DNA from 2 places in the Bacillus sp. 01N45 genome. Region 2 is predicted to be linked to the other one. Evidence: riboswitches for the same ligand, from Rfam matches in the RefSeq annotation. Region 2 holds a riboswitch; the other holds the start of a gene.
The links. Region 2 has a riboswitch for lysine ahead of AC1DMU_RS14765 (aspartate kinase). Riboswitches for the same ligand answer to the same signal wherever they lie in the genome.
Positions count from the first base shown of each region.

Region 1 (5,677 bases), on a different contig from region 2:
TAACTGTAATCCAAGCTCCCATTCCGGATAATCGCCTTTTTCAATTGCTTCGTATAAATCTTGACGATGGAAATCAGGATTTTTCCCAGCAATCCTTTGAGCCTCATCCCATACTAATGAATGAACCCCTAGGGTAGGTTTCCAGTGAAACTTTACGAAGTGGGCTTTTCCTTCTTTATTAATAAGTCGAAATGTATGAACTCCAAAACCTTCCATCATTCGTAAACTACGCGGAATTGCGCGATCACTCATCTGCCACATAACCATATGAGTAGACTCGGGATTATGCGCAACAAAATCCCAAAATGTATCATGAGCACTAGCTCCCTGAGGAATATCATTATGTGGCTCTGGTTTAACTGCATGTACAAAATCAGGAAATTTAATAGCATCTTGGATAAAGAATACTGGCATATTATTACCTACTAAATCATAGTTACCTTCATCTGTATAAAATTTTGTGGCAAATCCGCGCACATCTCTTACTGTGTCATTGGATCCTTTAGAGCCTTGAACGGTCGAGAACCGTACAAATACAGGTGTTTTTTTTGAAGGGTTAGTAAGAAAATCTGCTTTTGTATATGCCTCTAAAGATTCATAAAGCTGAAAATAACCATGTGCGCCAACTCCGCGCGCATGAACAATCCTTTCAGGAATTCGTTCATGATCAAAGTGGGTCATTTTCTCGCGAAAGTGGAAATCCTCCATTAAGGTTGGGCCTCTTAAGCCCATCTTTAAAGAAAATTCATCCTCGGCTATTTTTACTCCTTGGTTTGTTGTTAAAGCATGTTTGCATTGATTATCTGTAATGTGATGTTCCAATTGCTCCATTTTCTTATTCACAATATAGGCACCTCCTTTGCCCTGTTAATTTAATACATACCCTTTTTATTAGGACGTAAACATGTATTATCGTTTTTATATGTAAAATTATAAAATATCGATTGTGCCGATGATTCTTGTTTGAGGAGGAAAAATAAAAAAGCCAAGGAGAGAATTTATTTTCTCCTTGGCTTTTATGATAATCCCTTTCGTTAAAACGAGGAAACGCGTTGCTTCGTTTTTGGTACAATAATACATTTGATCCAGAGTAACCCGACAATCATAATGATAAGGCTATGTAAAAATTGACTTGTAGCAATGAGTATAACAATTGAAAATACAATGAGTTGAATGCTTAGCAATATAAAGATTAAGTGAAGAAATTGATTCATTCGTTTCTCAGTATCAATTGGATATAATGCTACAATAATATTTCCCGAAAAATATTTCCACAGGGAACGGAGCTGCATAGAAATCATATATAGGACGATGTAAGCGATAGCGCCTTTTACGTATATGTTTGGTATAAAATATAAGGCGAAGGCACCGATCAACCCTAAACGAATATATATACCGAAATAATCATTCCCACGTAAAAATGCCAGTGTATGTAAATAGAAGAAAGTTGCTTGTTTTTTATGTAATAAAGGTTCAATCCAATTTGTAAGCCATTTTCTTTTATTTACTTGCTTATTTAGTTGTGGAACATCGGTGAAAATGCTAGCAAATTGATAAAAACGAACGTTCATTTTTTCTTCTTGCTCGATTATGTAATCCCACGGTATTCGTTTTGTAGGCTGTTTTTTCGTGTATAGAAGTAGGAAAGCAAGTAGTAAGAGCAATCCGCCTAATATGAGAACATGTGCCGAGTAAAATAGCATGTAAATGATTAGGGCGTTACAAGTAATACGAATAATGAACCATATGTTTTTTTCATGACTATCACGCCACATCCAATGTGTATATATATTCCAAGCTTTCGTAATCATTAAAACGATAAAGATTGTACATAAGAAAGGTACAGTTAATTGTAATGATTGCAGTGCAAGTGGAACGAGAATAAGGAACGTAAATAATAATGGGAAAAGCTGAATGATGTAATTATATAGAAGAGATTTTTTAAAATAAGACGTTAGTTTCTCTTCTAATGCAAGCAAATAGACAGCATCAGGTTTTTGAATAAATGTACGGATCGGGCATCTCGTTATAATGAATGTAAGTACAATCGTGATAAGTAGTAAAGATATTCCTTTAGAAGGAGATGCTTTTAGAAACTGAGCATAGTAATATGCGCCAACGCATGAAATAAAGATAAAGCTATATAGTAAACCGTTAATCATACGTGCAAAGTATGTAATGATATTTTGAATATGTTGTTGGAAGCGACTGCTCCATAGTGATTCGATTGACATGTTTTTCACCTCTTTGTTCTATTATATATGTTTTACAAAAGAAAAAACGAGCAAATTGCGTTATGCAACTTGCCCGTTTTTCTTTTCGTTATTTTTTTTCTCATCACGATTCATTAATGGATAGAAAGCAAATCCGATTACGAATAAACCAATTCCGAGAAGGAACGTTTTTATATCGGATGCGCCGGTTTTAATAACCCATAGTGCGTAGCAAAGTGCGATTACTGCTACTATGCCATCTGTAATTCTTGCCCGCATTTCATTTTTATATGTTTCACCAGTTGCGACTAGTTTTAACTGGAAGATTGGTGAAACGAGATATGGAATGAGGTAGGCTAGTGTTGATACGGTAATAACGAATGTATAAGCTTCCGCAATTGTTCCGGATAGTGTTGAGAATAAGAACACTTGCGACATAATGTTTGTTAATCGTAATGAGTAAATTGGACTTCCTTTTTTATTTGTTTTCGTAAAGAAGGAAGGGAAGAAACCTTCTTTTGCAGCTTGATATGGTACTTCTGAGCTTAATAAAATCCAGCCCAAGATAGAACCGAATAGGGAAGTAAGAGCAAGTAATGCCATCAGTTTCCCGCCGCCATGCCCCATTGCAGCGTTTAATGCGTCTGCTAATGGACGTTCAGAAGCTTGTAATTTATCAACGTGAAGGACACCCATTGTTAAAATTGTAATTCCTAAGTAAATCGCAACTGTAATAAGTAATCCCGCAACTGTTGCGCGTTTTACTGTTTTAGGAGAGGTAGCACGGTTTGATAAAAGTACTGCTGATTCAATTCCGATAAATGCCCAAAGTGTTGTAAGAGCGGCTAAATTTACTTGTGAAAGAAGGCCGTGTGATACACCTGATTTATCGATCATCGGTGTGTACCATTGTCCAAACTTAGAAGCCTCGAATGCAAATAACGTAACGACGATGAATAAAAGGAATCCTGTTACTTTCGTTGTTGTTGCTAAGAAGTTTAGTTTTCCAGCTCCGCTTACACCGTTTGTTAATATAATATGAGTTCCCCAAAGTAAGATGGAACAAATCGTAAATGTAATTAGTTTTCCGACTTCTATGTTAAAAGAACCGATTGAAAATAGTAGTCGTGTATCTTTCATAATTGGGAAGAAGAGTGATAAATATCCCGCGAAAGATGTAATGATGGCAACGTTACTTGCCCAGTTTGCAACCCAATATCCCCATACCATACTGAAACCAGCCATTTTTTTCTTTTTTGGTGTTGAGAATAAAGCATATGCATGACTTTGTGGTCCTGTCGTTAAATCAGGACGACGAATTGCTAAATTACCGAAAACAAGAGCTAGCATTAAAACACCAAACCCTGTTGTTAACCAAGCTAAAGTGACACCGAGAGGGCTTGCTGTTTGTGCCAACGTACTTGGCACCATGAAAATACCAGCGCCAACCATGTTACCGACAACGAAAGCTGTTAGTACCCAAAAGCCCCATTTTTTTTGTTGCATAGAAAATACCTCCAAAGTTAGTATAACCAAGTCAAGCGAGGAGATATGTATGTCTTCTTAGTAGAGAAGAGAAGTCCCAAACAAAACAAAAAAAGCACGTAATTTGCCGCTACATGCTTTCTATCTTATAAGAAACCCACGACATACCTCTCGATAGCTCTCCACAAACGAAACGTTTCGTTTGTGACAGTTCTGCACTTATTAAATGCAGACCCAGCAAGCGTGCATGGTGGACACGGGCTTACTTCGGCAATCATTCCTTTCTCATTCCTTCATCAATGCCACTACATCTCCTGAAATGATACTTTTAATGACTGCAACCTCTACCTCACCGAGATACGAATGAGGATTTAAATATTAAATTAACGTCTTTAAGAGTAACAAATGAATTTTTATACGTCAATGGATATAGTAATAATCAGATTATAGAGAAGAGTTTGTGATTAGGAATGAATAATTATTTGATATAAAAAGAAGCTGATCTAAAACTAGATCAGCTTCTACATATAAGATTAAACGAAGTTTAATACAGTTACTTTTTCACGTGTCATAGACTCAAGGCTCTTACGAATACCTTGTGCGCCCATACCTGAACCTTTTACACCGATGAATGGGAAGTGGTCAGGGCCGCGCTCTGTACGTCCGTTAATTTGAACAGAACCAGTTTCGATTTTGTTAGCAATTGCAAATGCTTTGTTAATGTCTTTTGTGAAGACACTTGCTTGTAAGCCGAACTCTGATTTGTTAGCAATTTCAATTGCTTGCTCATCTGAAGAAACACGGATGATTGGAAGGATTGGGCCGAATGGCTCTTCCCAAGCAACTTTCATTTCTTCTGTTACGTGGTCGATTAATGTTGGGTAAATTAAGTTACGCTCACGTTTGTTACCGATAATAATTGTTGCACCTTTTTCTACAGCGTCGTCAACTAAACCTTGAACGAAGTCAGCAGACTTGTCGTCGATTAATGGAACGATTGTGCTATCTTGTTCTGGAGATCCAACTGATAGTTCAGCTACTTGCGCTTTTAATAAGCTAACAAGCTCATCTGCTACGTTTTCGTGTACAAGTACACGTTTAATAGCTGTACAACGTTGACCAGAGTAAGAGAATGCACCGCTTACGATATGGTTTGCAGCATCTTGTAAGTCAGCATCTTCACGAACGATACCAGGGTCTTTACCACCAAGTTCTAATACAAGTGGAATCATTGCAGCTTTTTTCGCTAAATGTTTACCTGTATTTGTACCACCTGTGAACGATACCATATTGATGCCTTCGTGTTCTACTAAGTAGTCACCAATTACAGAACCACGTCCTGTAGCTACGTTTACAAGACCTTTTGGAAGGCCAGCTTTATGTAGTGCTTCAACCATTTTAATACCACTAATTGCACCTTGAGTTGCTGGTTTGAAAATAACAGCGTTACCCATAATTAATGCTGGTGCAAGTTTTGCAGCAGATAAGTTTACTGGGTAGTTAAATGGTGCGATTGCTAATACAACACCAAGTGGTGCGCGTTGGATGATCGCAAGTTTAGATTTCGTTCCGCCAGGGAAGCTATCGCCCAGCATGCTTTCTCCGTGCATATGAAGAGCTTCTTCAATTGTGTAACGAATGAAATCAGCTGTACGAACAACTTCTTTCTTCGCATCTTTATATCCTTTACCGACTTCTTTCATAATGATATCGGCAATTTCATCTTGCATATTTACGAGCTCATCAGCCCATTTATATAAATATTTTGCGCGATCTTGTAGAGAAGCTTCCGCCCATGATTTTTGAGCTTCTTTTGCAGATGTAATTGCTTCATCTACTTCTCCGCGAGTAATTGCTTGTACTTGTCCAATTACTTCGTGTAAGTATGGAGATGGAATTTCGATTGTTTCTCCTGAAGAGCTTTCTCTCCATTCTCCGTCTAAATAAAATTTGTACGTATTGCTAGTTGTCATGATTAG
Region 1 covers NZ_JBFTQW010000007.1:200,672-206,348, reverse strand. The annotation lists gene AC1DMU_RS18195 (catalase) at 1-843, opposite strand, end outside; gene AC1DMU_RS18190 (ABC transporter permease) at 1,035-2,234, opposite strand; gene AC1DMU_RS18185 (amino acid permease) at 2,295-3,719, opposite strand; lysine riboswitch at 3,866-4,053, opposite strand; gene gapN (NADP-dependent glyceraldehyde-3-phosphate dehydrogenase) at 4,232-5,671, opposite strand.
Region 1: linked by a shared signal. The riboswitch ahead of AC1DMU_RS18185 (amino acid permease) and the one ahead of AC1DMU_RS14765 (aspartate kinase) in region 2 are both predicted to bind lysine.

Region 2 (5,566 bases):
CATTGTCGTGTTTCATCATAACTTTCTACAATGTTGGCCTCTCCGTATAAGAATCTAGGTAACGGGACTTTTCTGCCAAACATGTAAAACCATTGTTTCTTTGAGGAAATATGCATTGCCCCCACCTCATCAATATGAAAATTCAATGTAGAAACAAGTATGTGTGGTTCACCAAAACAATCTACAATTTCATTATTCTCTTCATCCAACTGCATAACGGCGTTAAAATATCTTTTCTTATTGTGAAAATAAAAAGTACGATTCCACCGCACAAGTTCATGTCCATATTCATCCCGCTCAGCGGTATTATGTATTGTAAATGGCACTTCCTTCCCCCGCTCAGAGAAAAACATACGGAACTTTGATGCAATTTTTAATATGAATTTTACGAAAAAAGAACCACCATAAATCTCATCCATCTTTCCTTCTCCAGTAAAACTATTTTCTTCTGTAATTTCATAGCGTTTCTGTAATTTTGGATGAAGCTTTTTATAAGAATCCCCTAATAGTCTTTCATACATATTAACCATACATTATCCCTTTCTCTTCCTCTTGCATTTTTTTGCACTTGGCAAATTCGCGCTATTTATATAACCGACAATTGATAATCCCATGAGTAGAACGTTTAATGTAATTGGATTAAACGGCTCTGTAAAGCTTGCAATATTCGTAAGCCCTGCCGCTATCGTTAAGGCTATTAACATAAAAATATGTACGATAAATACTTTTCGTTTTGGAAATGGCAACAGCCATAGGACACCAAAAATAATTTCTAGTAATCCAATTATTTTAAGTACAAAAATACTATGTTCCGTTGAACCAATTATCACAGATAACATCTTTACTTCTTCTGAATGGGTAAACATTAGTTTCGGCACTATTCCTTGATATATCCATACAAAAGCAAATAAAAAACATACGAGCCAATATGTCATTGTTCTTCTAATTAGTAACCTAGGGTGCAATCCCTTTTCTAACCATAATTTTAAAGCATCAAAGCTCCAAACAGTCGCCCAGCCTAATAACGGCCGAAACATATAAAAATCTATTACGTTCCCTATACGACCAAACCTCGTATCATAATCATATTGCGTCTCAAAATGAATGTGTTCTTTACGAGGGGTATACTTCCAATAACCACGCCCTGTTTGAATAAGAGATAATCTATTATCCGTCCAAAATTTTAAAGAAGAAATACGTTCTCCCGTTTCTTTTCTTATTTCACCTATCGATTCTCCTTCCCCAGCTATTTCAAGTCCAAATCCGATCTTTGTTTTATATAAAAACTTCTGTGGTTCTCCTTCTTTTTTCTCTAAATATGAAATTTCAGTAAAGCGAGCATCCCATTCTGTATGTATATGTGGTTCTTGCGTGTATTCCCATAATTTCTCCATTGTTGTGTTCATTTCTGCCGAAACATAAATAGGCTTTTTCCCCTTCATTCTTCCACCTCCAATGCACTATAATTTTAATGTACATGCAATGAATTTATTTTGCTACATTTTTCACAAACTTTCTCAGAAATAGAAATAATTTTTAAAATATATATAAAACACTTGATTCCCCGAAAAATTTAAATTATTATAAAACAAATGTTACCAACAACTTCATAAATCAAACACTCTCGCCTAAAACGTGAGATAGAGGTTGCGATACTTATGAGTATTCTAATGGAGACACAGAGATGTCTATGAAATTAGATGAAAGGAAGTATTGCCGAAATCGATACATTTCTCTGCATTTATCGATTGGGGCTGTTTTCGAATAGAAACAGAACTGTCATATGTACAGACGTGTATGTATGAAGAGCTATCTACAAAAAAGAGATATCATTTTTATGGTATTCCTTTTTTGGCGGTTTTTTTATTAGCTCCGTTTTCTGTTTCCCTTTTCCTGTAACAGCACCATCCTCACTTATTTGAGATGGTGTTTTTTGTTTTTTCTCTGGTAACTACAGGAATATTGGGATCTATATATGTCCTAATCTATTCTTAAAAATGGATGAAAGAAGGAATTCGTAATGGAAACGATTGTACAAAAATTTGGTGGCACTTCTGTTGGAAGCGTTGAGCGCATTCAACATGTAGCAAATTTAATTATTGAAGAATATGAACGAGGACATAGCATCGTCTCTGTCGTTTCAGCAATGGGAAAAAGCACAGATGAACTCGTAGCACTTGCTGACGCGATTTCAGAAAATCCGAGTAAACGCGAAATGGATATGCTTCTATCAACAGGAGAGCAAGTTACTATTTCATTATTAACGATGGCACTACAAGCAAAAGGTTATAACGCGATTTCATTAACAGGATGGCAAGCTGGTATTACGACAGAATCTGTACATAGTAGTGCACGGATTACTGACATTCATACAGATCGAATTCAATCTTATCTTACTGAAGGTACGATTGTTATTGTAGCTGGCTTCCAAGGAGCCAGTAAAGAACATGAAATTACAACGCTTGGACGTGGTGGTTCTGATACAACTGCTGTTGCATTAGCTGCTGCACTGAAAGCAAAAAAATGTGATATTTACACGGATGTGACCGGTGTATATACGACGGACCCACGAGTTGTAAAAGATGCTTATAAAATAGATGAAATTTCTTATGACGAAATGCTAGAACTAGCAAACCTCGGTGCTGGTGTATTACACCCGCGTGCTGTTGAGTTTGCTAAAAATCATAATGTCATGTTAGAAGTTCGCTCAAGTATGGAACAAGAAAACGGAACAATTGTAAAAAGAGAATGTAACATGGAACAACAATCAATCGTTAAAGGTATTGCATTTGAAGATAATATTACACGCGTCACAATGAAAGGATTGGAACAAGGTGCACTTTCAACAGTTTTCTCTACATTAGCAGCGGCACATATTAATGTAGATATCATCATCCAAAGTATTACAAATGAAGGAACTGTTCACCTCTCCTTCTCAATCCATTCTAATGATTTAAAAGAAACATTAGAGGTATTAGAACAAAATCAAGAAACACTTCACTATGAATCTGTAGAATATGAAAATCATTTAGCAAAAGTATCAATTGTAGGATCTGGTATGGTCTCTAATCCTGGTGTTGCTGCAAATATGTTCACTACTTTAAAAGAAGAAGATATTCATATTAAAATGGTAAGTACATCAGAAATTAAAGTGTCTGTCGTTATTGACCGCCTTCATTTAGTAATAGGTGTCGAGGCGCTTCATCAATCATTTATGGCGAAAATTGAGCCTTTAGTGCAGATGAGTTAATTTCCACCAGTAAAACTTAAAATAAATTATATAAATCTATTTCCTTCCTATATTAATAGCAATAGGGTCGGAATATTTTGCGGGCAAGTCGAAGTTATATTATCGAATAGAAACTACATTATTGAATTCTTAAAATGATAGCATTCTCGAAATAAAGTTCGCGCATATTTCAATAGTAGAGGGTTTAAAAAGTGTTGTTCGTTAACAAAATGTTTTATACTATACCCGAAAACACCTTGTCACATTTTCCTACACTGTGACAAGGTGTTTTTTGTTTAGAAGAGATTTTAGTATAATTATGAGGAGAATTAACTAATAAAATTATACATATAAGGAGATAAAGACTATGGCAAACAACAGATTACTAAGAATGGACAATGTCAGCATCGTTGTAGAATCCCTTGATAACGCAATCTCTTTCTTCGAGGAGATTGGACTAAAACTCGAAGGGCGAGCTACTGTCGAAGGTGAATGGGCTGGTCGCGTAACAGGACTCGGTTCTCAGCGCGTAGAGATTGCTATGATGGTTACGCCAGATGGCCATAGCCGAATTGAACTTTCGCGATTTCTCACCCCACCTACTATAGCAGATCACCGGACAGCTCCTGTAAATGCCCTCGGTTATTTGCGCGTCATGTTCACCGTTGAAGACATTGACGAAATGGTATCGAGACTTACAAAGCATGGTGCTCAGCTCGTTGGCGAAGTAGTTCAGTACGAGGACTCATATCGACTCTGCTACATTCGTGGAACCGAAGGTATTTTAATCGGTTTGGCGGAAGAACTCGGTAACAAATAAGTAATGTTTTATATGAAGTCTTTGCCGAAGTAAAAATACTTGAAAGAACTTTACGCTTAATAAAACTTAGATTTTGAACCCCGTCCTAGCTTTAGAACGGGGTTATACTTGTTTGAGCTTTTTAACATACTATCAACATCCCGAAATCATTATAAAACAATTCAATTACTTGTTATACTCTTTCCTAGGAAATATAACGGACTCTTCTCACTTCTTATCATATATATCTTTTCTTTAAAAAAATGATCTGAACTCATTCAAAATAACTTTCTTCACGTCAGAGTAAAAAACCATCATGAATAGTGCAATTCCTAATAAAATCTCTTGCATTCCTTCATAATCAAGGAAAGCACTCACAATTAGCAAACCACATCCAATGTAGAAACCAAATTCATTCTCTTTCTCAAAATCTTCATCAATATGTATTTTCTCTTTTAAATTTTGGTTCCCTTTTATTAGCTCATCGAGCGTAACATTATACATTTCACTCAATAAGATCAAATTTTCAATATCAGGGCAACTTTTATCATTTTCCCACTTATATACCGCTTGCCGCGTTACACCAATTTTCTTAGCAACATCTTCCTGTGAAAACCCTTTTGACTCTCGTAATCTTTTAAGTTGTTGTCCTAAGCTCATAACGTCCCCTCCTTTAACAAATTATTACATAAAAGGATCCAAAAAAGAAAGAAACCATTAGTAAAACTCACTGTAAACCATTCGTTTACACAATAAAAAAGAGAGAATAACTCTTTGAGTTATTCTCTCTCCCTTCTATTAAAACAGATGAATGTTTTCTTTCTTGCAAGCTTCACGTAAATCGTCAGGCCATACAGAAGATTGAACTTCACCAATATGTGCTTTACGTAAGAAGTACATGCACATTCTTGATTGTCCAATACCACCGCCAATTGTTAACGGTAGTACGTCTTCTAAAATACCTTTATGGAAATCGTACTCACGTTTGAAGTCTTCACCTGTTTTCGTTAACTGCTCATCAAGTGATTTACTATCAACACGAATTCCCATTGATGATAATTCGAATGAAGATTGTAATACTGGGTGCCAGAATAAAATGTCACCGTTTAATTTCCAATCATCATAATCAGCTGCGCGTCCATCATGCTTTTCACCTGAACGAAGTGCATCACCAATTCCGATAATGAAGACTGCACCGTGTTCTTTCGCAATTGCATGTTCACGATCTTTCGGTGTTAATTCTGGATATTTATCTTCTAGTTCTTGGGAAGTGATGAAAACAATTTCTTCTGGTAAATACTTTCCAAGGAACGGATACTTTTCAAATAAGTGGTCTTCTAAATCTTTGAATATTCCATAAATTGTTTGTACTGTTTCTTGCAAGTAATCTACAGTACGCCATTCTTTTTGAACGATTTTTTCCCAATCCCATTGGTCAACGTAAATGGAATGTGTTGCATCAAGTTCTTCATCACGACGAATCGCGTTCATGTTTGTATATAAACCTTCACCAGCTTCATATCCGTATTCATGTAATG
Region 2 covers NZ_JBFTQW010000005.1:368,654-374,219, forward strand. The annotation lists gene AC1DMU_RS14755 (DUF4166 domain-containing protein) at 1-530, opposite strand, end outside; gene AC1DMU_RS14760 (DoxX-like family protein) at 534-1,442, opposite strand; lysine riboswitch at 1,634-1,820, shown strand; gene AC1DMU_RS14765 (aspartate kinase) at 2,021-3,250, shown strand; gene AC1DMU_RS14770 (VOC family protein) at 3,597-4,049, shown strand; gene AC1DMU_RS14775 (helix-turn-helix domain-containing protein) at 4,284-4,688, opposite strand; gene asnA (aspartate--ammonia ligase) at 4,827-5,566, opposite strand, start outside.